DNA from 3 places in the Dyella sp. 2YAF14 genome. Region 1 is predicted to be linked to each of the others. Evidence: predicted binding sites of a transcription regulator. Region 1 holds the regulator's gene; each other region holds the start of a gene.
The links. The regulator HrcA, encoded in region 1, represses chaperone genes, less so after heat shock. The targets are predictions, from matches to a motif close to TTNGCACTCNNNNNNNNNGAGTGCNAA.
Positions count from the first base shown of each region.

Region 1 (9,689 bases):
AGCTGGGGATGGTCGCCTGAATCATCATGGCGCCGGAGATATTGGCCAGCGCCAGGCGCTCCTTGCCCTGACGCACCCAGATCAGCGCATTCATGGTCTCAGGCAGCTCGGTGGCCACCGGGCTCAGCACCAGCGCCACCAGATGTGGCGAGAGATTGAGCGCAATGCCGATCGCTTCGATCTGTTTGACGAAGGTATGCGACGCGAAGGCAATGACGATCAGCGCCAGCGTGGTCTGCGCAATCACCCACCAGATCGACGGATCGATCGCCTTGGGCTGGAACTTCAGCGGCTCGAGTTCTTCTTCCTCAGGTGCGGTGTCGGAAGACTTCAACTCGCGCCACACGTACAAGCCATAGGCGGCCAGGAACAGCACACCGAGCCACGGCTTGAAGGCAAATGCGACCAGGCCAAGCGTGCACTTCACCACGAAGATCGCCAGGAACCACGACTGATCGCGCGCCAGGCGTCCGTGCGCCACACGCACTTGATGGTCGGCACGCTGCAGCTTGTGGCGATTCATCCACAGCGCCACGCCGACCACCGCGTACGCGATCGTCGCCAGCACCAAGGGGCCGCCGAGCGCGGCGCCCACGCCAATGTCTTTTTGCTCGGGCGTCTTGCCGAGGATCACCGCGACAAAGGTCACCGCGCTTTCCGGCAACGCCGTGCCGAAGGCCGCCAGCACGGTGCCTGTAGCCGTCGCGCCCAGGTTGAGCTTCTGGCCGAACCATTCCACGCCGTTGACGAAATATTCGCAGGCGAGATAGATCGCACCGGCCGAGAGCAGGAACAACAGGGCAATGAGCATGCTTTTTCCAAGGCCGGGCGAGCGGAAAACCATTGGCGCAGCGACGCGAGCTCGCCCGGCAGGGTGAGCGCGTCGCGGCCAAAGGTCTCGCCGGGCTGCCGGAACCAGAAGGAACCGGTGACCATCCACGCCATGAAGCCGAAGCTTCAAGTCTGTTGACGCGGATTCCTCTAGAAGCAACCGGAGGCCGGTTGCGTGGGGTGAGGATGGCTACTCCCCAATGACAACACACGGGATTTTAGAGGCCCCGCCGCCCCCAGGCAAGCGAGCGCCAGGAACGCGACGCGTTTTCGCGCCGCATCGGCTCAGCGCGAGGCCCGATCCGCCAGCATCGCATCGAGATCGTAATCGCCCGCTTCGCGACCGCTGAGCCAATGTGCAGCCTCAAGTGCGCCGCGGGCAAAGATCGAACGATCGGTGGCGCGATGGACCAGCTCCACACGTTCACCCTGTCCCATCAGCAACACTTCGTGCTCGCCGACGATATCGCCGCCGCGCACCACCGCGAAGCCGATGGTGCCCTGCTGACGCGGACCCACCCGCCCTTCGCGCGCGTACACCGCGCTCTCGCGCAGCGACGTGCCGCGTGCGGACGCTGCCGCCTCGCCCAGCGCGAGCGCCGTACCCGATGGCGCATCTTCCTTGCGGTTGTGGTGCGCCTCGATGATGTCCAGATCCCAATCCGGCAAGGCTGCAGCAGCCTGGCGCAGCAGTCGCGTAAGCACCGCCACGCCCAGGCTGAAGTTCGCCGAGCGCAGCAAGGCGATGCGGGCCGCCGAGGCGTTGAGGCGTTGCGCAAAGGTCGCGTCCAGGCCGGTGGTGCCGGTGACCAGCGCCACGCCATGCGATTCGCAATAGGTCAGCGCTTCGGCCAGACCCGCCGGGCCGCTGAAATCCACCACCACGTCCAGCGCATCGGCCGCCGGCCATTCATGCGTATAGGCCAGCGAGCCCTCGCATGCATCGACGGGCTGACCCAGCCTGGACGATTCGGGCGAGGCGATTGCAGCGACCAGCGCGAAGCGGGCATCGTCCTTCACCAAGGTCAGCAAGGCCTGTCCCATGCGGCCAGTGGCGCCATTGATGGCAAGGCGGACGGGCTGGGTCATAGATGGCTTCCTTTCTCGGGCACGACGGACATGAGAGGCGATGCTACCGCCTGCGGGCGCCCGCGTGCGTAGCCGCCGTCAACGGGGTTCCACAAAAAGCAAAGCCCCGGCGGGAGCCAGGGCTTTGTGGGCCGGCGGATCGCGTGAACTTACGAGGTGACGCGCGACCAGAACTGCTTGACGCCATCGACCCAGGTCTTGGCGCGCGGCGTGTGCTTGTCGGCCTCGCCATCGGCAAAGGTTGCCTCAAGCTGCTCGAACAGGTCGCGCTGCTGTTTGGTGAGACGCACCGGCGTTTCCACTACCACGCGGCAAATGAGATCACCGTTGCGAGTGCTGCGCACCGACTTCACGCCGCGGCCGCGCAGACGGAACATCTGGCCCGTCTGCGTTTCCGGCGGAATATTGATCGGCACTTCGCCTTCCAGCGTGGGCACCAGCAACTCCGCACCCAGCGCCGCCTGCGCAAAACGGATCGGCAGCTCGCAATGCAGATCATTGCCGTCACGCTGGAAGATGGCGTGATCGCGCACGCGCACTTCAACGTAAAGGTCACCGGCTTCGCCACCGGTCGGACCGGCTTCGCCCTGCCCGGTCAGGCGGATCCGATCGCCGTTGTCGACGCCGGCAGGAATGTTCACCGACAGCTGGCGAGTTTCTTCCAGACGGCCTTCGCCATCGCACTGCTTGCAGGGCTTCTCGATCGCCTGGCCGCTGCCGCCGCAATGCGGGCAGGCCTGCTGGATGGAGAAAATGCCGTTCTGCATGCGCACGCGGCCATGGCCTGCGCAGGTCTTGCAGGTCACCGTCTTGCCGTCGGCCGAACCGCTGCCGTTGCAGTGATGGCAATTGACCTGGGTGGGAATCTCGATCTTCTTCTCGACGCCGAAGACGGCTTCTTCCAGATCGAGCTCCATGATGTAGCGCAGGTCGGAGCCGCGACGCGAACGTCCGCGTCCGCCGCCACCGCCCATGCCGAAAATGTCGCCAAAGATATCGCCGAAGATGTCGCCCATGTCGCCAAAGCCACCGGCGCCGCCGCGACCGCCCATGCCGTGCTCGAACGCGGCATGGCCGTGCTGGTCATACATCGCGCGCTTCTGCGCGTCGGCCAGCACTTCGTAGGCCTCCTTGGCCTCTTTGAATTTCTCTTGCGCATGCGGATCGTCCGGACAACGGTCCGGGTGGTACTTCATCGCCAGTCGACGGAACGACTTCTTCAGTTCGACCTCGGTGACGGTACGTTCTACACCCAGGACTTCGTAGTAATCACGCTTGCTCATCGTTGCATCCGGCATGGACTGCTCTCTTACTCATGAATCGTAGGACCCATGTCTACTCAACAAACAGCCCGCGCCTAGGTGAACTCCCGGGCGCGGGCTGCGTCAGATCGGCAGCGCCGACCGGCCAATATTACTTTTTCTCGTCCTTGACTTCAGTGAACTCGGCATCGACCACGTCGTCGTGGCCGGCCGGGCCGCCCTGCTGCTGACCGCCCGCGTGTGCGCCGGCATCAGCCTGGGCACCGCCCTGGGCCGCGGCGTACAGCGCCTGGGCGACCTGCTCGAGCTTCTCGATCTTCGAATCGATGGCCGACTTGTCGTCGCTGTCCTTGACCTTTTCCAGATCCGACAAGGCGCCTTCGATCGTGCTCAGCTGATCGGCCGGCACCTTGCCGCCGTGCTCTTTGAGCGCGCTGCGGGTGGCGTGGACCAGCTGGTCGGCCTTGTTGCGGGTGCCGACGAGTTCGTGGAACTTCTTGTCTTCTTCCTTGTTGGCCTCGGCGTCGGCCACCATGCGGTTGATCTCTTCCTCGGACAGGCCCGAGCCGGCCTTGATCTCGATCTTCTGTTCCTTGCCGGTCTTCTTGTCCTTGGCCGAGACGTGCAGGATGCCGTTGGCGTCGATGTCGAAGGTGACCTCGATCTGCGGCATGCCGCGAGGTGCAGCGTCGATGCCCTGCAGGTCGAACTTGCCCAGCGACTTGTTGGCGCTGGCGCGCTCGCGCTCACCCTGCAGCACGTGCACGGTCACCGCGGTCTGGTTGTCGTCGGCGGTGGAGAACACCTGCGAGGCCTTGGTCGGCACGGTGGTGTTCTTCTCGATCAGCTTGGTCATCACGCCGCCCATCGTCTCGATGCCGAGCGACAGCGGGGTGACGTCCAGCAGCAGCACGTCCTTGACGGTGCCGCCCAGCACGCCGCCCTGGATCGCGGCGCCGACAGCGACGGCCTCGTCCGGGTTGACGTCCTTGCGCGGTTCCTTGCCGAAGAAGTCTTTCACCGACTCCTGCACCTTGGGCATGCGGGTCTGGCCACCGACGAGGATCACCTCATTGATGTCGGACACGCGCAGGCCGGCGTCATTCAACGCGGTGCGGCACGGCTCGATGGTGCGCTTGACCAGGTCTTCCACCAGCGCTTCGAGCTTGGCGCGGGTGAGCTTGATGTTGAGGTGCTTCGGACCGGAGGCGTCGGCCGTGATGTACGGCAGGTTCACTTCGGTCTGGTGGCTGGAGGACAGCTCGATCTTGGCGCGCTCGGCGGCGTCCTTCAGGCGCTGCAGCGCGAGCGGATCCTTGCGCAGGTCCATGCCCTGGTCTTTCTTGAATTCTTCGACGAGGTAGTCGATGACGCGCATGTCGAAGTCTTCGCCACCCAGGAAGGTGTCGCCATTGGTGGCCAGCACTTCGAACTGCTTCTCGCCGTCGACTTCGGCGATCTCGATGATGGACACGTCGAACGTGCCGCCGCCGAGGTCGTACACGGCGATCTTGCGGTCGCCGCCCTTCTTGTCCAGACCGTAGGCCAGTGCGGCGGCGGTCGGCTCGTTGATGATGCGCTTGACGTCCAGGCCCGCGATGCGGCCGGCGTCCTTGGTGGCCTGGCGCTGGCTGTCGTTGAAGTAGGCCGGCACGGTGATCACGGCTTCGGTCACCGGCTCGCCGAGATAGTCTTCGGCGGTCTTCTTCATCTTCATGAGGACCTTGGCCGAGATCTCCTGCGGAGCCATCTTGCGGCCATCAGCCGTTTCGACCCAGGCGTCGCCGTTTTCGTGCGCCACGATGCCGTAGGGCACGATGTGCAGGTCTTTCTGCACTTCCGCGTCGGTGAACTTGCGGCCGATCAGGCGCTTCACCGCGTAGAAGGTGTTCTTGGGGTTGGTCACGCTCTGGCGCTTGGCCGGCGCGCCCACCATGACTTCGTTGTCCTTGGTGAAAGCGACGATGGACGGCGTGGTGCGATCGCCTTCCGAGTTCTCGATGACCTTGGCGGTGGTGCCGTCCATCACGGCAACGCACGAGTTGGTCGTGCCCAGGTCGATACCGATGATTTTACCCATGTTGTTTACTCCCGAATTCTTTAAGCGACCCCTCGGCCGCAACTGTTTTGTCAGATGGGGTTTGCCGCGTGGCATCTCAATGCCGACAAGACCCCGGATGCCTTGCCACCGTTGCCGACAGGGGACGCCATTCAGGCGTCCTCGACCGCCGGCGCGGGCGTCATTCCTTGGCGACCGCCACCAACGCCGGGCGCAGCAGCCTGTCGTTCAACACGTAGCCCTTCTGCAGCACGTTGACGACCGTGTTGGGGGCCGCGCCCGGGGCCTCCACCATGCTCACCGCGTGATGCCGCTCCGGATCCAGCGGCTGACCCAGCGGATCGACCTGCACCAGGCCGTTGTTCTCGGCGATCTTCAGCAGCGACTTGAGCGTGAGCGCAATGCCCTCGCGCACGCTGGCGATATCACCGCCTTCCACCTGCAGGCCGCGCTCCAGCCCGTCATAGACCGGCAGCAGCTCGTTGAGCAGCTTCTCGTTGGCGAAGCGGCGAGCCTGCTCCACGTCGCGATGAAGTCGGCGACGCTGGTTCTCGATTTCCGCCTTTTCGCGCAGCACGGTGTCGCGCAGCTCTACGTTGCTGGTTTCCAGTTCGGCGATACGCGACTTCAGCGCTTCCAGTTCGGCGCTGCCCGTCTCGCCCTGCTGGCCTGGCGTCTCGTTGGACACCGTTGGGTCGTTGCTTTGCATGAATCACTCCAAGCCTTATCCGTGGCCGGTGCATCGCGCACCAACCGTCAAACACTTGCGGGTAAAACCCCGCCTCCCGAGCGGGTTATAAGGTCGTAGCGACGCGATTCAAGGCGTCGCTAAGCAATCCGGCCGTGGCTTGTACCACGGGAATCACCCGTTCATAGGCCATGCGGGTGGGTCCGATGACCCCCACCGCGCCCAGCACGCGACCCTGCGCACCATAGCTGGCCGTGACCACACTGCAACCATCAAGTGCGGCAAAACCCGATTCTTCGCCAATAAACAGCCGCACGCCGGGGGCCTTGGCACACACTTCCATCAGCTGCAGCAGCTCGTTTTTCTGCTGGAAGGCCTCGAACAGCTCGCGCAGGCGCTCTAAGTTCGCTAGTTCCGAATAACCCATCAAGTTGGTCTGGCCGCTGACCAGCACGTCGTCGCTTTCGGTCTGGGGTGCGAACGAGGCCGCGGCCAGTTCCACCGCGCTGGACATCAGGCGGTTGAGTTCGCCGCTGGTCTCGCGCAACTCGCGCAGCAGATGGGCGCGGATATCGTCCAGGCGCAGGCCGGCGAACTGGGTATTGAGGTAGTTGGCGGCGTGCTCCAGCTCGCGCGCGTCCAGCGGCTTGGCCAGCTGCACAATGCGGTTCTGTACCTGGTTGTCCGAGAACACCAGGATCACCAGCACGCGGGCGTCCGGCAGGGCCACGAAATCGATGTGGCGCAACGGGAAATCCGCCTGGCGCGGCACGGTGACCACGCCGGCGAACTGCGTCATGGCCGAAAGAAGCGTCGACACATTGCCCAGCAGGTCGCGGGTGGTGGTGGGGCCCGGCGGCAGCTCGCGGCGCAGGCGGGCCATCTCGTCCTGCGGCAGCGGCTGCAGTTCGATCAGGCTGTCCACGAACAGGCGCAGGCCACGCGGCGTAGGCACGCGGCCGGCCGAGGTATGCGGCGAAGCGACCAGGCCCGCCTCTTCCAGGTCGGCCATGATGTTGCGGATGGTGGCCGGGCTGACGTCCAGGCCGGACGAACGCGAAAGCGTGCGCGAGCCGACAGGCTCGCCATCGGCGAGGTACTGGGCGATCAATGTGCGCAAGAGGCGTCGTGCGCGGGCATCGAGAGGGGCGGCTGGCATGCTGTATCGCTTCGTGAGACACACAAGAAATAAGGTCTTGCGGGAAAGTTTGCAAGAAACGGGGATGGGGGATCGGTCGCGAGGGTGCAAAAACCGATGCCGGTGATCTGCCGGACGCCGAAGTGCGCGCCCCCACTACCCGCTCCCCGGCCCCATCCCCTTACAATCCCCCGACTTCACCAAGCCGCCACCCATGCTCACCTCGCTCTACGTTCGTCATTTTGCCGTCGTCGAAGAAGCCGAGATCGCCTTCGGCCCCGGCCTTACCGTGGTCAGCGGCGAGACGGGCGCCGGCAAATCCCTGCTGGTGGACGCGCTGATGCTGCTGGCCGGCGCGCGCGCCGACAGCGGCATGGTCCGTGCCGGCAGCGACCGCGCCGAACTCACCGCCGAGTTCGACCTGACGAACCTGCCCGAAGCCCGCGCCTGGCTGAGCCGGGAGGAACTGGACGACGAAGACAGCTGCCAGCTGCGCCGCGTGATCCGCGCCGAGGGCAGCTCGCGCGCCTGGATCAACGGCCGTCCGGCCAATGCCAGCCAGCTCGGCGAGCTGGCCACGCTGCTGGTGGAAATCCACGGCCAGCACGAGCACCAGGCCCTGCTCTCGCGCGCCCATCAGATGGAGCTGCTCGACGCTTATGCGGGCAATGAAGCCCTGGTGGCGCAGGTACGTGAGCTGGCGCAGCAATGGCGCGAGCTCGGCAACCGCATCCGCAAGCTCAGTGGCGGCGACGACCGCGAGCAACGCATCGAACTGCTCAGCCACGAACTGGGCGAACTGGAAAAGTGGGCGCTGCCGCCGGACGATCTGGCCGAGCTGGAAGCCAGCCACAAACGCCTGGCCAATGCCGGCCGCCTGGCCGAAGGCGCCGGCGGCGTGGTGGAACTGCTCGATGGCGAGAGCGAATTCGCGCTGCGTCGTGCGCTCGGCCGCGCTCAGCTGGAAATGAGCAAGCTCGCCGCGCTGGACGATCGCCTGGCCCCGCTGCTGGAGCTGCTGGACAACGCCTCCATCCAGCTCAGCGAAGCAGCCGATGGCCTGGGCCGTTATGCGCTCGACGTCGATCTCGATCCCAACCGCTATGCGGAAGTGGATACGCATCTCACGCGTCTGCACGAACTGTCGCGCCGCCATCGCGTAACGGTTGCCGAGTTGCACGACAAGGCCGGCACGCTGCGCATTGAGCTGAGCGAACTGGAAGGCGCCGGCGATGCTTTGGAAAAACTGGCCAAGCAGCGCACGCGCCTGCAGCAGCAATACGACGAACAAGCCGGCCAACTCAGCCAGGCACGCCAGCAGGCCGCCGAGCGCCTGGGCGGTGAAGTCAGCATCCTGATGGGCGAGCTGGGCATGAGCGGCGGTCGCCTGGTGGTGGAGCTGGAAGCGACCAACGAAGGTGATCCCGATGTGCAGGGCCGCGAACGTTGCGAACTGCTGGTCAGCGCCAACCCCGGCCAGCCGCCGCGCGCGCTGCGCAAGGTGGCCTCGGGCGGCGAGCTGGCGCGCATCAGCCTCGCCATCGAAGTGGCCACACTGGGCAAGGACACCGTCGGCACCATGGTGTTCGACGAAGTGGATACCGGCATCGGCGGCGCCGTGGCCGAAGTGGTGGGGCAGAAGCTGCGCGCGCTCGGCGCGCAACGGCAGGTGCTGTGCGTCACCCATCTGCCGCAGGTCGCTGCGCAAGGCCATGCGCATCTGCGCGTGAGCAAGGACAGCGATGGCGAGTCGACGCGTACGCGTATCGAGAAGCTCGATGCCAATGGTCGCCGCGATGAGCTCGCGCGCATGCTGGGCGGTGTGGAGATCACTCGTGAAACGCGGGCGCATGCGAAGCAGATGTTGGAGCGGGCGCAGGTTTAATCAGGTTGCGCGTACACCTGTGGGAGCGCACCCTGTGCGCGACTGCGGCGTCGGGTCGTTAGCGCTCCGTAGGTTTGTCGCGCACAGGGTGCGCTCCCACAAAATCAACATGGGCGCAGGTGCTGGAAACCCTTGTGGGAGCGCACTTGTGCGCGACCGCAGCGTCGCGTCGTTGACGCTCCGTCGGTGGTCGCGCACAAGTGCGCTCCTACAACAATCAAAAGCGTCGCGTCGTTGTCGCTCCGTAGGTGGTCGCGCACAAGTGCGCTCCTACAAAAATCAAAATCGCGATGGTCCTGTGGAATCAGTTCTTGCGCGGCAACAACCCGCGTTCGGCGGCCATGCGATAGAGATCCAATTCCGAACCGGCGCCGAGCTTGCCCATCAAACTGGCGCGGTGGATGTAGACGGTCTTCTGGCCGATGCCCAACTCACCGGCCACCTGCTTGGGTGCGCGACCTGCGGCCAGCAACAGGAAGACTTCACGCTCGCGTGCCGTCAATCGATGGATGGGATCGCGCGATTCGCTCGGCCGCTCGGCGCGACGCTTGCGCAGGTCGGAGCTGAGAAAACACTCTCCCTGCATCACCGCACGCAGGCCGGCGACCAGTTCTTCGGGGGCCACGCCCTTGGTGACGTAGCCGCTCGCGCCGCGACGTAGGGCTTCGGATACATAGGGCTCGCCGTCGTGCATGCTCAGCACCACGATGCGGGTGTCCACGGCGACGCTGCGCAGA
Region 1 covers NZ_JBFRFH010000006.1:165,687-175,375, reverse strand. Annotated here, with positions in the region: gene AB4Y82_RS12005 (sodium:calcium antiporter) at 1-811, opposite strand, end outside; yybP-ykoY riboswitch at 913-1,046, opposite strand; gene dapB (4-hydroxy-tetrahydrodipicolinate reductase) at 1,117-1,920, opposite strand; gene dnaJ (molecular chaperone DnaJ) at 2,070-3,203, opposite strand; gene dnaK (molecular chaperone DnaK) at 3,334-5,262, opposite strand; gene grpE (nucleotide exchange factor GrpE) at 5,423-5,950, opposite strand; gene hrcA (heat-inducible transcriptional repressor HrcA) at 6,036-7,088, opposite strand; gene recN (DNA repair protein RecN) at 7,282-8,952, shown strand; gene AB4Y82_RS11970 (response regulator transcription factor) at 9,257-9,689, opposite strand, start outside.

Region 2 (9,689 bases), on a different contig from region 1:
GCAACTCGTCGCGGTGATAAGCGCCCGTCGTCACCGCCACCACCAGGCCGCAGCCCGCCGCGCGACCTTCGCGAATATCCACTTCGGTATCGCCCATCTTGATGACGCGCGTGGCATCGCTGACGCCGCACGTCGCCATCAACGCGCGGATCATGTCGGGCGCGGGCCGACCCTGGGCAACGCGATCCGCCGAGATCGCGGCATCGATCAGGCCGCGCTGGCGCCAGCCGAAGCGTTCGATCAGGCATTCGGCGATGTCTTGCGAAAACGCCGTGTTGAGCGCGATCTTCACGCCCTGCTGCCGCAACCAGGCGAACAGCTCTTCTGCCCCGGTCATCGGGCGCACGGCGTCGTGTGTCCGGTAGCAATCGAGCATGCGCTGGACGAAATCCGCGTGCACCTGCGCCACCTGTGAGTCGTCCGCCGGCAGGTCGTGCGCCGCCAGCAAACTGCGAATGGCGGCCGGCTTGGTGTAGCCCATCAGGGCTCGCAGATCCGCCAGCGACGCGTGGCAGCCAGCCTGCGCCAGCGCGTCCTGCAGCGCCTGCGCCACCAGGTCCGGATCGTAGACCGTGGTGCCGGCCATATCGAAAACCGCCAGTTCGAACGTCATATCGCCTCCCTTGATGGAGAGGCATGCTGGCGAGCGGCGATGGCGCGCCGGTGACGCGGACATCGACAGTCGGCGCCGACTGTCTAGTCAATGCGGCGCAGTGGGAATCCCGTCACGCGCGACGCCAAACATCAGCCTGGATTGCGCACCCAGTCGAGGTAAGGCGCATGCCCCTCGGTCACCGGCACCGCGATCAGCTCGGGCAACTCATAGGGATGCAGGCTGAGCAGGCGCTCTTTGAGCGCGGCGAACTGCGCGGCCGTGGTCTTGATCAGCAGCAGTTCTTCATTGTCGGTGACCACCTTGGTCTTCCAGCGATAGGTGGACGACACCGCGGGGATGCGGTTCACGCAGGCAGCCAGGCGTTCGCCCACCAGGGCCTCGGCCAGGTGCTGCGCGCTGGCCACATCGGGACAGGTGCAATAGCAGAGCAGGACGGTTTCAGACATCACGACCTCGACATCAGTCCGTAGTGGGCGAATTTCTCCAGCACCGCGGCCACCTCCTCATCGGTGAGCATGACCGGCGTGCCGACCTGCAAGGACAGGGCGTACTGGCGGGCGAGATTTTCCACCTCCACGGCGCGCCACATGGCCTGCGCCAGCGAACTGCCCAGCGCGATCATGCCGTGGTTGGCCATCAGGCAGGCCAGTCGGCCCTCCAACGCTGCCACCACGGCATCGGACAGGGCCTGGGTGCCATAGGTGTGGTAGCCGGCGCAGCGGATCGAGTCCCCGCCACCCACGGCGATCATGTAGTGGGCGGGCGGAATGTCCCGGCGGCACATGGCCAGCGCCGTGGCATAGGGCGGGTGCACGTGGACGATGGCCTGGGCGTCGGGCCGGGCCAGGTAGATGTCCCGATGGAAGCGCCACTCGCTGGAAGGTCGCTGCGAGCCCGGCCACTGGCCGTCCCGATCCACCAACACGATACCCTCCACCGTGATCTCCTCATACGGCGTGCCGCTGGGCGTGATCAGAAAACCCTCGCCGCAGCGGGCACTTAGGTTCCCCGAGGTGCCTTGGCTGAGGCCGCTCACGGCCAGCCTGGCACCCTGGTTCACGAGCTCCTGGCGCAGCGTCGGCTCATCGCTCACGGGCGGGTCCTGGTGGGGGGCAGGCCGGCATGGTCGGCCGTCCGCAGGCCTCTGTCGATAGCACGATCGGTGACTTTTCGGCCCAATGCGCCTTGAAAGGCCCCCGCCGCTCCCCCATTGGAAGACTCAGCCATCGGACGGGCGCCTCTTGCAGGGGGCATTTGCGTCGTTAGAATTGGCACTCACCTCCGGGGAGTGCTAACAAGCGCCACCCAGGCGCCGCTCCGGGGTCCCGAATCTTGTTCAACCATCCAAACGAAGCTGGAGCCCACCCATGAGCAAACTGCGTCCGCTGCACGATCGCGTCATCGTCAAGCGCCTCGAAGAAGAGCGCGTCTCCGCTGGCGGTATCGTCATTCCCGACAGCGCCACCGAAAAGCCGACCCGCGGCAAGGTCATCGCTGCCGGCTCCGGCCGCATCCTGGAAGACGGCAAGGTCCGCCCGATGTCCGTGAAGGAAGGCGACACCGTGCTGTTCGGCAAGTACGCCGGCCAGGAAATCAAGATTGACGGCGAAGAGCTGGTCTTCCTCAAGGAAGACGACATCGTTGCGGTGATCGAAGGCTAAGCGCCTCTCCCGCACCTCTTCCCACCTACTCAACGCATTTGAAGGAATTACGAAATGGCAGCTAAAGAAGTCCGCTTCGGCGAAGACGTCCGCGCACGCATGCTCAAGGGTGTGAATACCCTGGCCAACGCTGTGAAGGTCACCCTGGGTCCGAAGGGCCGCAACGTGGTGATCGAGAAGAGCTTCGGCGCACCGACCGTGACCAAGGACGGCGTCTCCGTCGCCAAGGAAATCGAACTGGCCGACAAGTACGAGAACATCGGCGCGCAGATCGTCAAGGAAGCCGCTTCCAAGACCTCCGACGTCGCCGGCGACGGCACCACCACCGCCACCGTGCTGGCCCAGGCGTTCATCCAGGAAGGCCTCAAGGCCGTCGCTGCCGGCATGAACCCGATGGATCTCAAGCGCGGTATCGACCAGGCCGTCAACGCCGCGGTTGCCGAGCTGAAGAAGCTCTCCAACCCGACCGCTGACGACAAGGCGATTGCCCAGGTCGGCACGATTTCCGCCAACTCCGACGCCAACATCGGCGACATCATCGCCACCGCGATGAAGAAGGTCGGCAAGGAAGGCGTGATCACGGTCGAGGAAGGCTCGGGTCTCGAGAACGAACTCGACGTCGTCGAAGGCATGCAGTTCGACCGCGGCTACCTGTCGCCGTACTTCATCAACAACCAGCAGTCGCAGCAGGTTGAACTGGACGACCCGTTCATCCTGATCCACGACAAGAAGGTCTCCAACGTCCGTGAGCTGCTCCCGGTGCTGGAAGCCGTCGCCAAGGCCGGCAAGCCGCTGCTGATCGTGGCCGAGGAAGTGGAAGGCGAAGCCCTCGCAACCCTCGTGGTCAACACCATCCGTGGCATCGTCAAGGTTGCCGCCGTGAAGGCGCCGGGCTTCGGCGACCGTCGCAAGGCCATCCTGGAAGACATCGCCATCCTCACCAATGGCGTGGTGATCTCCGAGGAAGTGGGTCTGGCCCTCGAAAAGGCCACGATCACCGACCTGGGCCGCGCCAAGCGCGTGGTGATCACCAAGGAAAACACCACCATCATCGACGGCGCCGGCGAAGCTGAGCGCATCCAGTCGCGCATCGGCCAGATCAAGGCGCAGATCGAAGAGACCTCTTCGGACTACGACCGCGAGAAGCTGCAGGAGCGTGTGGCCAAGCTGGCTGGCGGCGTGGCCGTCATCAAGGTTGGCGCTGCGACCGAAGTCGAGATGAAGGAAAAGAAGGCCCGCGTCGAAGACGCCCTGCACGCCACGCGCGCAGCCGTTGAAGAAGGCGTGGTCCCGGGCGGCGGCGTCGCGCTGATCCGTTCGCTGAAGGCGCTGGAAGGCCTGAAGGGTCAGAACACCGACCAGGACCTGGGCATCGCCATCACCCGTCGTGCGCTGGAAGCGCCGCTGCGCGCCATCGTCTCCAACGCCGGTGACGAGCCGTCCGTCGTCCTGAACAAGGTGAAGGAAGGCAACGGCAACTTCGGTTACAACGCTGCCAACGGCGAGTTCGGCGACATGATCGCGTTCGGCATCCTGGACCCGACCAAGGTCACCCGTTCGGCCCTGCAGTTCGCCGCCTCGGTGGCCGGCTCGATCATCACGACCGAAGCGGCCGTGACCGAAGTGCCGAAGAAGGACGAAGGCCATTCGCACGGCTCGCCGGGCGGTATGGGCGGCATGGGCGGCATGGACTTCTAAGTCCTCGCCTCCAGGCATCGCAACAGAAGGAAAACCCCGCCTCGTGCGGGGTTTTTCTTTTTGGCGGAAAGAAAATTCAAAAAAGTGGCGCCGGCCATTTCCGTTTTGACTCGCCTGGCCGTCTTAGTCCTTGTCACAGTCACCATGCGGGTCGGCGAGCCTTGAACGAACGGAATCTTCAGCCAGGAGAGGAACCCCTGGACGCCGATCTGGTGTTCGCCGCTAGCGGCTGCGCTTACGCGGCGCAACGCTCCCTGGAGCGCGAACTCTGGTGGGCGGGCTTGCCCGACCCGCAGGTGACTGGACCCAAGGAGAGTGCGGCCAAGGAAGGCCACCCTGGGCTGTCCGTATGGTGGCGTTCGTTGTGGGGACGCACCGACTGGCGTGGGCATCTGGGGCAACGCGTGCTGGCAGCGGCGAAATACGTGGCACGCGCGCTATCGATGCCGGTGTTGCACCAGTGGTACCTCGCGTTCCTGCAGTCGGACCCGCTGTTGCAGGCCTGCGTGGACCGCGATCCGCGGCTGCAGGAGCGACACCTGCATCGTTTCGTCAATCGTCAGTGGCATCGCGTGGATCGCGTGCTGGCCGTGCAGGCGCACTACCGGCTGTTGCTGCAGCGCTGGTCGGCGGAGCTGTTCGAGGCGGTGTACGTGGGCGGCCGCGCCACGCTTGGTTCCCTGCGACTCAAGGACGGCAGCGAACTGCGCCTGCATCTGTGCCCGAGTGTGCTCAAGTCATGCGAGGGCGAGCTCACCGTCGAGTTGACCGATGCGTACGACCGAACGCTCTATTGCCTGGTGATGACGCTGATCGATGACGACACGCTGGCCCTCGGCTGCATCCAGGGGCCCGCCGGCGTGGATGCGCGCGAGGTCGTGCGCGAGCTCACGCGCCAGATGCACGGCATGCGCCCCAAGCAGCTCTTGCTGGTACTGGCGTATGCATTCGCGGGCCAGTGCGGCCTGCGCCGGATCCTGGCGGTCGGCAACGTGGCGCACCCGCTGCAGGGACGCACGCGGATGTTTTCCGATTACGATGCCTATTGGCTGGAGCAGGGTGGTGTCGCCGTGCAGGGCGGTTGGTTCCTGCTGCCGGCCAGGTTGCACCACCGCACGGAAGTGGAGACGGAAAGCAAGCGCCGCGCCATGTTCAGGCGCCGCGCGGAGCTGCGCTGGGAAGCGGTCAAACTATTGAATGACGCATTGCGCCCGGTACCGTGGTGGCGCGATGCAACGGAGGCAGCGGCCGATCCGGCATCGTTGCCGCCGCTCCCCGACGTAACCAGGGCAGCCTAGTGGATAGACCCTCCAACACGCCTGCCAACGCGGGCGTGAACCTTGATCCGGCGTTCGCGATGCGCATCGCGGACCTGTTTCGCGATCACAACCGCGCGCTCGTGGCGTTCCTGCAGTGCCGCCTCAACTCGATGTCGGATGCCCAGGAAGTCGCGCAGGAGGCCTACGTGCGCCTGGTGACCATGGACCGGCCGGAGCAAGTGGATTCGCTGCGCGCCTACCTGTTTCGCATCGCCTCCAACCTGGCGGTGGATCGCCTGCGCGCGCGCCAGGTGCGCACCGATCATCCGCTGCTTGCACCGGACGAGGACCTGCACCTCGCACCGATTCCCGAGCGCCACGTGCACGCCGCGGGGCAATTGCAGCAGCTGTACAAGGCGTTGCGCGAGCTGCCGATCAAGACCGCGCGCGCCTTCGTCATGCACGTCATCGATGGCCGCGAGATCAGTGCGATCGCGCGGGCCATGAAAATCAGCGAGCGCATGGTGCGCTATCACGTCGCCAACGCCCTGGCTCATTGCCGGGCACGGGTGGACGAACCGGAGATGCCATGATGGCCAATACTTCCAAAGAACAAACCTTGCGCGTCGCCGCCGACTGGTGGGTACGACTGCGCGATCCCGCTGCCACGGACCGGACGACCGAGCAGTGGCTGGCCTGGGCCGAAGAAGACCTCGAGCACCTGGCGGCCTTCGAACGCGTGACCGAGCTGGCGGCACGGCTGCATGCGCTGGGCGAGGTCTCGCGCGAGCAACTGATCGCCGAATTTTCGCAAGCGCGTGTAGCTACGCGTCGCTGGTGGTTGCCGGCCGCCGCCGCGGCTGCGCTGGTGCTGGCGGTTGGCGGCTACGTCGGCTGGGGCGCCTGGCAGGGCGGCGCCACGCCCCAAACGTATGTCAGCGCCCTTGCCGCGCAACGCAAGGTCACGCTTGAAGACGGTACCCTCGTGACGCTGGGCGGCGCCACTCAGCTGAGCACGCGCTTCAGTCGCGGGCGCCGCCTGGTGGAGCTGGCCGAGGGCGAGGCCTATTTCGAGGTGGTGCACGACGCCGCGCGGCCCTTTGAGGTGCGCGCCGGCGATGTGACCATCGAGGACATCGGCACGGCGTTCAATGTTCGCCGCACGGGCAAGTACGTCACCGTCGCCATGGCAGAAGGGCGCGTACGTGTAGCTGACGCCACCGGTGGCGCCCACAACAGCCTGGAGGCCGTGGCCGGACAGTCGGTGATCTACGATCCCTCGCGTGCGGCCATGAACCTGATTGCCAGCGACCCGGCCAATGCCGCGGCCTGGCGCCAGGAGCGACTGGAATTCGACAACGAACCGCTGGCGGTCGTCGTGGCCAATATCAATCGCTATCGCGCGCAGCCGCTGCAGATCGCCGATGCCGATCTGAAAGCGCTGACGTTTACCGGCACGGTCAAGACCGACGCCATCGACGACTGGTTGAACGCGCTGCCCCAGGTGTTGCCGCTGCAGGTGAATGACAGCGGCGGCCAAACGGTGCTGTCCGATGCACGACGAAAACCGGCCCAACGATGACGCCGGCGTGCTGATCGGACAGCCTCTCGAAAGTCTGCGTTCACGCCGGTGACGTGAGCGCACAAGGGCCGCTGCGCGTGTCAAACTCGCGGTTTTCGCTTGCCATGAAGCGGGGACTATGAGGAAGCGTGCGAAGCTGCTGCTGTCGGGCGGCCTGTGGATGTTTGCGTGCCTGGCCGTGCCGGGCGCTTGCATCGCGCGCGCGTCAGTCATGTCTGATGCTGCGCCCATCGATTTCTCGATACCCGCGCAACCACTCGCCACCGCGCTGATCGCCTTTGGCAAGCAGGCCAATGTGCAGGTGCTCACGGCAGGTTGCACCATTGCGCGTTTTCGTTCGCTCGGCGCCACCGGCAACCTCAGCGCACCGGCGGCGCTTTCGAAGCTCCTTGAAGGCACGGGGCTTGTCTACGAGTTCACTGATCAGGGCACCGTGGTGGTGACCTTGCCCACGCCTGCGGGCAACACGGCATCGTCGAAACCGCGACAGGACGCCAAGCAGCTGACGCCGGTCGAGGCCAATGCCTTGCTCGGCCGCGACGTGGGCTTCAAGGCCTCGCTCACCAGCGTGGGTTCGCGCAACGACGCGGACTTGATCGACGTGCCGCAATCGGTGAGCGTGGTGACGCGCGAGCTGATGGATTCGCAGCAGTCGCTCACCGTGGAAGATGCCGTGCGCAACGTAGCGGGCGTGGCCTTCGTCGAAGGCTCCGACGGCCTGCCGTTGTTTCAGATCCGCGGCTTCTATACCGGCAACGGCCTCATCGACGGCATGCCCAACAGCAATGCCGGTTCCGGCGACTTTCCGCCCTTGATCGGCCTGGAACGCGTGGAAGTGATCAAGGGGCCGCAGTCCATCCTGGGCGATTCCACCGGCAACAGCTTTGGCGGCCTGGTCAACGTCACCACCAAGCAGCCGCAAAGCGAACCGGTGCACGAGGTCAGCTACACGCTGGGCCAGCAGGGCATGGTGCAGGCCGGCCTGGACATGACTGGGCCGCTCGGCCACGTGTCGGGGCTTACCTATCGGCTGGTCATGTCGGGCGATTACGCCGACCGCACGCCGCAGGGCTATCGCAATCGTCGCAGCGGCTATCTCGCGCCGTCGATCGGATGGACCAGCGGTGGCACGCAGCTGGTGGTGGGCGCGCAGCGCATCGTCAACCGGCTGCCGATACCCGACCATGTGGTGATGCTTGGCGACACACTGTCCAGCGCCACGCCGTTCGGCTTGCTCACTGGCAATGAGTACGACTACGCCAACTACCAGACCAACCGCCTCTACTACCTGCTCGACCAGCAACTGGGCAACGCCTGGACGTGGCGCAGCCGCGGGCAGTACGTCCAACAGCAGAACGACCTGCAGAGCTGGACGCTCTACAACCCCACGCCGATCGGCAACGTCTCACCGTATGCCGAAGCCTATCGCTACAACGACACCTACTACTCGCTGCAGAACGATTTCATTCGAGTGTTCGGCATGGGTCCGGTGACGCATACGGTGACACTCGGCATGGACTATTCGCGTTCGCGCGTCGGCCACACCGACGACTTCTGGCATTCGTACAACGACGGTGCCTACAACCTGTTCACTGACGCCGCGCTGCCACGTGTCTCCGCGGTCGTGCAGCCGGAAGACAATGTCCCGCTCTCGGGCACGCCGTGGTCGGTGGACAACGGGCTGTTCCTGCAGGATCAGCTGGCGCTGGGCGAACGCTGGGACATGCTGGTGGGGTTGCGCCGGTCCGCCTACGAAGTGTCGACCACCGATGCGCAAGGCAATCCGTGGACGCCCAAGCGGATCAAGTGGGTACCCAATGCCGGGATTGTCTACAAGCTGACCCCCGATGTCGCCGTCTATGGTTTCACCAGCAATGGCTTCCAGCCGTTGTCCTATCTCGGGGAAAACGGTCGCCCGCTGGTGCCGGCACTGTCACGCCAGCTGGAGACGGGCGCCAAGTTCAACCTGTTCCACGAGCAGGCATGGCTGACGGTGTCGCTGTACCGCATCATGCTCGACCACAGCTATCTGTTTCTCGAAGCCATGCCGAACGTCGCCAGCTTCGGGCCGGGACAGACCAATCGCGGCGTGGAAATCGAATTCTCCGGCCGCCTGGCGCCCGGTCTGGATATCAGCAGCAGCTACACCAACGCCCAGATCACCAACCACGACGGCACGCAGCCGACCGGTGCGCCACGCCAGCGCTTCAACCTGTGGGCCAGCTACTGGTTCCAGGGGGGCGGGCTGCAGGGTTGGGGCATCGCCGGTGGCGTACAGGCGCGTGGCCGATCGTTGGGGCAGAGCGTCGACTACACCACTTACTACGATTCGCCGGGTCAGGCGGAAGTCGACGCCAATGTGTCCTATCGCACCGATCGCTGGCGCATGACGCTGGGCGTCAAGAACCTGTTCGCACGCGACTTGTATTCGGCCGACTTCAACGAAACCTATGTGCCGCTGCGCACGCATCGCAGCGTGATGCTGTCGGGCACGTACGACTTCTGATCGTTGCCCACGAAAAACCCCGGGAGTCGCCTCCCGGGGTTTGGGGTTACATCGTGCGTAGCGACTTACTGCTGGGCGGCGGCCGGCGCGGCTGCCTCGGTCTTGCCGGCGTCGGTCTTGGTGGCGTCCGTCGCCGCAGCCTTGGCCTTGTGGCCGCTGTGCTTGGCAGCCTTGTGCGCAGTGTCGGTGGTCTTGCTGGCGGCCTGATCGGTAGCCTTGGCCGTGTCCTTCGCTGCCGCGCCGGCGGTGGTCGCGCTGGCTTCGGTCTTCGTCGCTGCAGCGGCGTCCTGGGCAAACGCGGGAACGGTCAGGACGGAGGCGGCGGTGACGAGGAGAGCGGCGAGCATGGTCTTGCGCATGAGGTAAA
Region 2 covers NZ_JBFRFH010000012.1:50,069-59,757, reverse strand. Annotated here, with positions in the region: gene AB4Y82_RS16340 (HAD hydrolase-like protein) at 1-613, opposite strand, end outside; gene cutA (divalent-cation tolerance protein CutA) at 745-1,062, opposite strand; gene AB4Y82_RS16330 (class II aldolase/adducin family protein) at 1,062-1,709, opposite strand; gene groES (co-chaperone GroES) at 1,984-2,277, shown strand; gene groL (chaperonin GroEL) at 2,332-3,975, shown strand; gene AB4Y82_RS16315 (VirK/YbjX family protein) at 4,137-5,273, shown strand; gene AB4Y82_RS16310 (RNA polymerase sigma factor) at 5,273-5,827, shown strand; gene AB4Y82_RS16305 (FecR family protein) at 5,824-6,816, shown strand; gene AB4Y82_RS16300 (TonB-dependent siderophore receptor) at 6,935-9,322, shown strand; gene AB4Y82_RS16295 (hypothetical protein) at 9,388-9,681, opposite strand.
Region 2: a site for HrcA is predicted at 1,885-1,911, ahead of groES (co-chaperone GroES). Genes of this name have one in related genera too.

Region 3 (9,689 bases), on a different contig from region 1:
GCATCCGCACCAAGGCGCGCCCGGTGGCGAGCTGGCGCGAACACCACGGCTGGAGTGCGGCGGCCAGCCTGCGTCGACTGATGTCGCGCCCGGTTGGCACCTTGCTCACCGTTGCCGTGATGGCCATTGCGCTGGCGCTGCCGCTCACCTTCTATTTGTTGCTGGGTAACCTGCAGAAGATGGGCGATGCGCTGGGCCAGAACCAGACCATCAGCGTATTCCTGCAGCCGGGGCAGAGCGTCTCCTCCGCCGACATGATGGCCAAGAAGCTGCGCGAGCGCAGCGAAGTCGCCGGCGTGAAGCTGAAGTCGCCCGACCAGGGCATGGACGAGCTGGCCAAGATGCAGGGCTTCTCCGGCGCGTTGCATACGCTGGACGTCAACCCGCTGCCGTTCGTGCTGGAAGTGCAGCCCAAGGCGGGCGCGAGTGCCGACAGCGTGGATCGCCTCGTCGCCGACATGCGCGGCATGTCGGGCGTGGATCAGGTGCAGGACGGTGGCACCTGGCGGCAGCGCCTCGAGGCGCTGCTCGGCGTCGGCGAACGCATCGTGATGATTCTTGCCGGACTGCTGGCCGTGGCCGTGCTGCTGGTGGTGGGTAATACCGTGCGCGTGGATATCGCCAGCCGGCACGAGGAAATCGGCGTGTTGATGCTGGTGGGGGCGAGCCGCGCCTTCGTGCGTCGTCCGTATTTGTATGCGGGCATCTGGTACGGGCTGTTCGCCGGCGTGCTGGCGGTGGGCTTCGCCGTGCTGGTCGAGCTGGCGCTGGCCGAGCCGGTGCAGCGCCTGGGTCAGGTGTATGCCGGCAAGCTGCAGGTCGATGTGCTGCCGATATGGTTGCTGGCTGCCGTCCCGGTGGCTGCGGCCGTGCTCGGCTGGCTGGGCGCCCGCCTGGTCAGCGCCTGGCAATTGCGCAAGGCGGCATGAAGCGTGCGCCGGCTCACGCCCGGAGCAATGTTGTCATGCAAGCTTGGTGGGGATGGTGCAGCATGCCCGCTCGGGGTGACCGGGGAAGCACCGGCATGACGTCGGCGGGTACAGCTGGACACTACGTGGGTGATTGGGGATGAGCGGAAGTTTCAGCAGTCGAGTGGTGGGAACAGCGCCTAGGGTGCTGGTGGTGGATGGCTCCAAAGTCGTGCGCCAGCTGATCTCCCGCGTGCTCAAGAGCGAACTGCCCGACAGCGACGTGGTGGGTGCCGGCAGCGGCGCCGAAGCCAAGGAGCTGCTGGAGGCCGGTGCGTTCGACTTCATCACCATCGCGCTGCGCCTGCCCGACATGGACGGGCTGGAACTCGCCCGCCATGTGCGCGAATCCGCCGCCCAGGCTTATGTGCCCATCGTGGTCGTCTCGGGCGATGTCGACGGTCGCCTGCACAGTCGCACGCTGGGGGAGCACGTCACCGATTATTTCGACAAGTCGCTGGGGTTCCAGGCGCTGGCGGAGTTCATCCGCGGCTACGTGAAGCCCGTCGATTCGGCCGAGGGCGAAGTGCTCTACGTGGAAGACAGCCGCGTGGTCGCGCTGGCGACCCGCCGCATCCTCGAAAAGCACGGCCTGACCGTCTATCACGTGGTCAGCGTCGAGGACGCCCTGGTGCTGCTGGACAAGGCCAAGGAACAGGACAAGGTCGGCGCGGACATCGTGCTCACCGACGTCAGCCTCAAGGGCGAACTGACCGGCGGCGACCTGCTCGAGCGCATCCGCCGCGAATACCTCTACAGCAAGGGCAGGCTGCCCGTGCTGGTGATGACGGGCGATGAGAACCCGGCCAACCAGGCTGCGCTGCTGCGCGCCGGCGCCAACGATCTGGTCGAAAAGCCGATCGAGGAAAAATTGCTGATGACCAAGCTGCTCTTCCAGCTGCGTGTATCCCAGCACCTGCGCGAGCGGGGCGAGGCGGCGTGACGGAACATCCGGTAAGGCTGGAGCCGTCCTGGAAGGACCGCATCGGCGAGTATCTGGCGCGCCCGGACATGCGCGCGCTGTCCGACTTCCTGCGCAGCGAAAAGCAGGCCGGCAAGGTGATTTATCCGCCGGGTCCGGAGATTTTCGCCGCCTTCGACCACACACCATTTGATGCCACGCGCGTGGTGATCCTGGGCCAGGATCCGTACCACGGTCCGAACCAGGCGCATGGCCTGTGTTTCTCGGTACGGCCGGGCGTGGCCACGCCGCCGTCGCTGCTGAACATCTTCAAGGAGATCCAGCGCGACCTGGGTTTCCGGGCCCCGGACCACGGCTGCCTGACCCCTTGGGCCGACCGCGGTGTGCTGCTGCTCAATGCCACGCTCACCGTCCAGCAGGCCACCGCCGGCTCGCATCAGGGCAAAGGCTGGGAAGGCTTTACCGATGCGGCGATCGACGCACTCAACCGCGAGCGGGAAGGGCTGGTCTTCCTGCTGTGGGGCTCGTATGCCCAGAAGAAGGGCCAGCTGATCGACGGCAGCCGCCATTGCATTTTGCGCTCCGTGCACCCATCTCCCTTATCAGCGCATCGCGGTTTCATCGGCTGCGGGCACTTCTCGGCGGCCAACCAGTACCTGGAAAGCCGCGGCGAGCCGCCTATCGACTGGTCTTTGCCGATGCGGGCCGAACTAGCCTGAAACAGGCATTTCACGGCTGCTGAACCGCCCGATACGCATAGTGGAGCCTCCCCGGGGTGCCTGCTGGACAGGTGCCTCAAATTCCTGTACTATTGAGTACATCAAAGGTCCCGGAACCTTTCGGGGCCTTTAGCACTCGTAATACCCGAGTGCTAAGCTGATTCCCTCACAGGAGGTTCCGTCCATGTCTCAAGCTTTGGTGACCGCCAACCTGCCGGTGCCGAGTGTCGTCGGCAGCCTGGATGCCTATATCTCGGCGGTCCATCGGATTCCGGTACTCAGCCAGGACGAGGAGCAGGCGCTGTCGCGCCGCTACAACGAACAGGAAGACCTTGAATCCGCCCGCAAACTGGTCATGTCCCACCTGCGCTTCGTGGTGCACGTGGCGCGTGGCTACAGCGGCTATGGTCTGCAGATCGCCGACCTGATCCAGGAAGGCAATATCGGCCTGATGAAGGCTGTGAAGCGATTCGACCCGGATCAGGGCGTGCGCCTGGTGAGCTTTGCCGTGCACTGGATCCGTGCCGAAATGCACGAGTTCATCCTGCGCAACTGGCGCATCGTCAAGGTCGCCACGACCAAGGCGCAGCGCAAGCTGTTCTTCAACCTGCGCAAGAGCAAGAAGCGCCTGGGCTGGATGAACGCCGAAGAAGTGCGCACGGTGGCCAAGGATCTGGGCGTGCCCGAAGCGACGGTGCGCGAGATGGAATCGCGTCTGTCGGGCCGTGACATTGGCTTCGAAGCCCCGGCGGATGCCGAGGACGATGCCAAGCCGGCACCGGAAGCGTTCCTGATCGACGATGGCGCCGACCCGTACGACAACGTGGCCGATGCCGACCAGGCCGACAACCAGCTCGACACCTTGTCGGCGGCGTTGAAGAACCTGGACGAGCGCTCGCGCGACATCATCCAGCGCCGCTGGTTGAACGAAGACAAGGCCACGCTGCAGGATCTTGCGGACGAGTACGGCGTTTCCGCCGAACGTATCCGCCAGGTCGAGGCCAACGCCATGAAGAAGATGCGCGGCCTGTTCGCGGCCTGATCTTCTCTGTCGGCGTAAGATGACAAGCGGCCCCTCCAGGGGCCGTTTGCCTTTGCGAGGACACGGCTGTCCCCGCGTTCTCACCACCGGATCCCCGTTTGTAGTGCCGTCATGCCCCGAGTGCTGGTCATCGAAGACGACGAAACCACCGCGCGAGAAATCGTCGCGGAGTTGAGCGCGCACGGCATGTTCGCGGAATGGGTGGCCAACGGCCGCGATGGCCTGGCGCATGCGCTGCAAGGCGGCTACGACCTGATCACGCTGGACCGCATGCTGCCCGGCATGGACGGCATCGACGTGGTGGCCGAATTGCGCCGCGCAGGCAGCGACGCGCCGGTGCTGATGATCAGCGCCTTGAGCGATGTCGACGAGCGCGTGCGCGGCTTGCGCGCGGGCGGCGACGACTACCTCACCAAGCCCTTCGCACCTGATGAAATGTCGGCGCGCGCGGAAGTGCTGCTGCGCCGTCGCCAGCCGCAGTCGGTCCAGCGCCTGCGCGTGGCCGACCTGGAGCTGGATCTGGTCAGCCACGTGGCGTATCGCGGTGGCCAGCCGCTGACCCTGCTGCCCACCGAATACCGCCTGCTCGAATTCCTGATGCGCAATTCCGGGCAGGTGCTTACCCGCACGATGATTTTCGAGACGGTGTGGGGTTTCCATTTCGATCCCGGCACCAATGTGATCGACGTGCATATCGCGCGTTTGCGGCGCAAGATCGACGGCGCCGGCCAACCGGCGTTGATCCACACTGTGCGCGGCACCGGTTATATGCTCGCGGCCGCCAATGAAACTGCCCCGGTGGTGTCATGAAAGCACGTCCCAACAGCTGGCATTCGACCACCTCGAGGTTGATCCTCATCTACGGCGCCTTGTTCGTCGTATGGGGCGCGGTGCTGGTCGGCGCGATCCAGTGGGAAACCACGCGCTATCTCAACAGCGTCATCGACCAGATGCTGCAGCAACGTATGCATTACATCGCCTCGACCGATCCCGCCCGCCTCGCCACCACGGTGGATGCCGCCGCCGCGATCGATCCGCACGGCATCATGTCGGTGGGCTTGTTCGACAAGGACCATCAGCCGGTGGCAGGCAATATCGACCATCTGCCCACGTCGCTGCTGCGCGATGGCCAGGTGCACCTGCTCAAGCATGGCCTGCCGCGCTCCGACCGCGATGCGGAGCGCGTGCGCGCACGCGGCCTGGCTTCGACGCTGCCCAATGGCGACATCCTCGTCATTGCCAAGGACATCAGCACCATCGACGGCATCGGTGCGATCGTTCGTCGCGCGCTGCTTTGGGGCATCTCGCTGACCATCATTCCTGGCCTGCTCGGCGGTTTCCTGTTGCGCCGCGGTCCGGAGAAGCGCATCCGTGCGCTGCAGGATGCGACCGATCCTATCCGCCAAGGCGATCTTTCCAAGCGCCTGCCGATCAGTCGGCGCGGCGACGAGCTCGACCAGCTGGCAGGCATCGTCAACACGATGCTGGGCGAGATCGAGCGCTTGATGAATGAAGTGAAGGGCGTCTGCGACAACATCGCGCACGACCTGCGCACGCCGCTGACGCGCTTGCGCGCACGCCTGTATCGCACGCAGCAGCAACTTGATGGCGAGCCCGAATCGGCGCTGGTGGAATCGTGCATCGTCGATATCGACGAAGTGCTGACGCGTTTCCGCGCGCTGCTGCGTGTGTCCGAACTCGAAGACCGTCATCGCGCCGCTTGCTTCGACGAAGTGGACGTGGGGCAGGTGCTGCGTCAGGTGCACGAGTTCTACGCGCCTGTCGCCGAGGATCGTGGCCAGACCTTCGAGGTCGACATCCAGTCGCTGCAGCCCGTGCGCGCCGATGCGCATCTGCTGTTCGAAGCGCTGGCGAACCTGGTCGGCAATGCCATCAAGTTCACCCCGGCGGGCGGCAAGGTGAGCCTGCGCGCCAGCATGGACAAGCGTGGCCCGCGCGTGGACGTGATCGACAGCGGCCCGGGTATTCCGGCCGACGAGCGCGACGCGGTGACGCGTCGCTTCTACCGCGGCGACAACAGTCGCACTACCGGCGGCTCGGGCCTGGGGCTCAGCATCGTCAGCGCCATCGTGCGTCTGCACGGCTATGCGCTCGACATCGGCGATGCCAGCAGCAACGGTGCGCGACTGACTTTGTATTGCTACGCACTCGCGCCGGACGAAAAAGTCGGCACCTGCCTGTCCCGCTCCGTGCCGGAAGTCACGCCGATGACGGCCTGAGGGCCGATCGGCCAGATGAAGATAGTTTCATCTGCGTGCGCAATGCAGGCGCCACGTAGAACATGAAATTATCTTCATCCTCCAAGCTCTATTGAGAGTTTTCGCTGCATGCGAAAATTTGCCGCGACGCATCATTTCGCGCACGGAAATCCCCCGCATGCTTGGCATCGTCCGGATCGCGCTCACGCGGCCCTACACATTCATCGTTTTCGCCCTGACCATCCTCATCTTTGGTGTGATGTCGGCGGCACGAACGCCCACCGACATCTTTCCGGAAATCAATATTCCGGTGATCGCCGTGTCCTGGCAGTTCACCGGCATGACGCCCGACCAGATGTCCGGCCGCATGAACACGCCGTTCGAGCGCGTGCTCACCACGACCGTCAACGACATCGAGCACATCGAGTCGGAGTCGATCAATGGCATGGGCATCACCAAGATCTTCTTTCAGCCGGGCGTGAACATCGCCACGGCCAATGCGCAGGTGACGGCCATTGCGCAGACGATCCTGAAGCAGATGCCCGCCGGCGCCACGCCGCCGCTGATCGTCAATTACAACGCGTCCACGGTGCCGATCCTGCAGGTGGCGCTGTCCGGCAAGGGCCTGTCCGAGCAGCAGCTGGGCGACCTTGGCTTGAACCAGTTGCGTCCGCAGCTGGTGACGGTGCCGGGCGCGGCGATTCCCTATCCGTTCGGCGGCAAGACGCGCCAGGTGCAGCTGGACGTGGATCCGGCGGCGCTGCAGGCGCGCGGCCTGTCCACCCAGGACGTGGCGAACGCGCTGGCCAACCAGCAGCAGATCAGCCCGATCGGCACGCAGAAGATCGGCAAGTACGAATACGTGATGGAGCTGAACAACGCCGCCACTCACGTGGACGAGCTGGAAGACCTGCCGGTCAAGATGGTCAACGGCACCACGATCTATGTGCGCGACGTGGCCCATGTGCGCGACGGAGCCCCGCCGCAGACGAACATCGTGCACGTGGATGGCGTGCGCTCGACGATGCTGTCGATCCTGAAGAACGGCTCCACCTCCACCCTCGCCATCGTGGCGGGCGCGCGCCAGAAGCTGGTGGAGATGAAGGATTCGCTGCCGGACAACCTGACCATCAAGCCGATCGGCGATCAGTCGGTGTTCGTGCGCGCCTCCATCGATGGCGTGGTCCGCGAAGGCATCATTGCCGCGGCGCTGACCAGCTTGATGATCCTGTTGTTCCTGGGCAGCTGGCGCTCGACCCTGATCATCACCACGTCGATTCCGCTGGCGGTGCTGGGCTCGGTGTTCACGCTGTCGGCGATCGGCCAGACGCTCAACATCATGACGCTGGGCGGCCTGGCGCTGGCGGTGGGCATCCTGGTGGACGAAGCCACGGTGACCATCGAGAACATCAACTGGCACCTGGAGCAGGGCAAGGACGTCATCACCGCGATCGTGGATGGTTCGGCGCAGATCATCGTGCCGGCATTCGTGTCGCTGTGCTGCATCTGCATCGTGTTCGTGCCGATGTTCTTCCTGCCGGGCGTGGCGCGCTACCTGTTCGTGCCGATGGCGGAGGCGGTGATCTTCGCGATGATCTTCTCCTTCATCCTGTCGCGTACGCTCGTGCTGACCATGGCGAAATACCTGTTGCAGGCGCATCCGGCGACGGTGGACGAACATGGCCAGCATATCGAGCAGCCGGCGCCGAAGACGATGCTCGGCCGCTTCCAGCAGGGCTTCGTCAATCGCTTTGAGAAATTCCGTGCCGGTTATAGCGGCGTGCTGCATCTGGCGCTGGAAAACCGCAAGGTGTTCGTGATCGGCTTCCTCGCCTTTGTGCTGCTGTCGTTCGCGCTGTTGCCGGGACTGGGCAGCAACTTCTTCCCTGATGTCGACGGCGGCCAGATCCTTGTGCACGCACGCGTTCCCGTAGGCACGCGTGTGGAGACCACCGCGGCGGAATTTGCAGACATCCAGAAGGCCATCCGTCAGGTGATACCGCCGGACGAACTCGATGCCATGATCGACAACATCGGCCAGTATTCGAGCTCGATCAACACGATCTACAACAATACCGGCGAAGTGGGCGAGTCCGACGGCGATATCCAGATTTCGCTGAAGGAAGGTCATCACCCGAGCGCGGAATACGTGAAGGTCCTGCGCGAAAGGCTGCCGCGGTTGTTCCCGGGCACCACGTTCTCGTTCCCGCCGGCGGACATCGTCAGCCAGATCCTGAACTTCGGTTCGCCCGCGCCGATCGATCTGCAGATCCGCGGCAGGAGCCTGGAGAAGGACTTCGCGTACGCCAACATCCTGCTCAACAAGCTGCGCCAGATTCCCGGCGTGGTCGATGCACGCCTGCAGCAGTCGCAGGCGCAGCCGGCGTTCCGCATCGACGTGGACCGCACGCGTGCACAGTTGCTGGGCCTGACCGAAGGCGACGTGACCAACAGCCTGATCGCCGACCTTTCCGGTACGGCGCAGGTGGCGCCGACGTATTGGTTGAATCCGGACAACAACGTCACCTATCCGATCTCCGCCCAGGTGCCGCAGTACCAGCTGGACTCGCTGGCGCAGCTGAGCAATCTGCCGATCACCGCCAAGAGTGGCGGCAATCCGCAGGTGCTGGGCGCACTGGCCGACATCACGCGCACGCATCGCAACACCATCGTGAGCCAGTACAACATCCAGTCGATGGTGGAGATCTATACGGCCATTCAGGGCCGTGATCTTGGCGCGGTAGCCGGTGATATCCAGAAGGTGCTGGACGACACCAAGAAAGACCTGCCCAAGGGCGCGAACGTGGCGCTGCTGGGCCAGGTGCAGACCATGCACGACGCCTATTTCGGCCTGTTGTTTGGCCTGCTGGGTTCGGCGGTGCTGGTGTATCTGCTGATCGTGGTGAACTTCCAGTCCTGGACCGATCCGTTCGTGATCATCACTGCCTTGCCTGCGGCGCTCGCCGGCATCGTATGGATGCTGTTCGTCACGCACACCACGTTGTCGGTGCCGGCACTCACGGGCGCCATCATGTGCATGGGTGTGGCGACCGCCAACTCGGTGCTGGTGGTGAGTTTCTGCCGCGAGCGCCTGGCCATCCACGGCGACGCCACGCTGGCGGCGCGCGAGGCAGGCTTCGTGCGCTTCCGTCCGGTGCTGATGACCGCGCTGGCCATGATCATCGGCATGGTGCCGATGGCGCTTGGCCTGGGCGACGGCGGTGAGCAGAACGCACCGCTGGGTCGCGCCGTGATCGGTGGCCTGCTGTTTGCGACCACCGCCACGCTGATCTTCGTTCCCGTCGTTTTCTCCATTGTGCATGCGCGTTACAAGCACGCGCCTGACGCTGATTCGGCTGACCATGCCGGAGTACCCGCCCATGTCTGAACATACCCAGCTTCCTGAGGTCCACTTGTCGCCGCGTCGTCTGCGACTGGCCGCCGTGATCGCTGCCGTCGTCTTCGGCTCGATCGTGGTGATCGGCGTGACCACCCGCATCGTGCAGGCGCGCAACCTGCACCAGTGGACCGACGAACAGGCCATCCCCACCGTCGTCATCTCCGAACCCGAATCCGCCAACGGCTCCTCGCCGCTGGAACTGCCCGCGCAGATGGATGCGTTCACCAACGCTCCGATCTTCGCGCGCACCAGCGGTTACCTGAAGTCGTGGGACAAGGACATCGGCGCGCAGGTGAAGGCGGGCGATGTGCTCGGGGTCATCGATACGCCCGATCTTGACCAGCAACTGCTGCAGGGTCTGGCCGACCTGGCCAGTGCCAAGGCCAATGCCGCGCTCGCTGGCACCACGGCGAAACGCT
Region 3 covers NZ_JBFRFH010000018.1:2,479-12,167, reverse strand. Annotated here, with positions in the region: gene ftsX (permease-like cell division protein FtsX) at 1-929, shown strand, start outside; gene AB4Y82_RS18445 (response regulator) at 1,069-1,911, shown strand; gene ung (uracil-DNA glycosylase) at 1,908-2,609, shown strand; gene rpoH (RNA polymerase sigma factor RpoH) at 2,794-3,651, shown strand; gene AB4Y82_RS18430 (response regulator transcription factor) at 3,763-4,461, shown strand; gene AB4Y82_RS18425 (sensor histidine kinase) at 4,458-5,891, shown strand; gene AB4Y82_RS18420 (efflux RND transporter permease subunit) at 6,049-9,258, shown strand; gene AB4Y82_RS18415 (efflux RND transporter periplasmic adaptor subunit) at 9,251-9,689, shown strand, end outside.
Region 3: a site for HrcA is predicted at 2,739-2,765, ahead of rpoH (RNA polymerase sigma factor RpoH). Genes of this name have one in related genera too.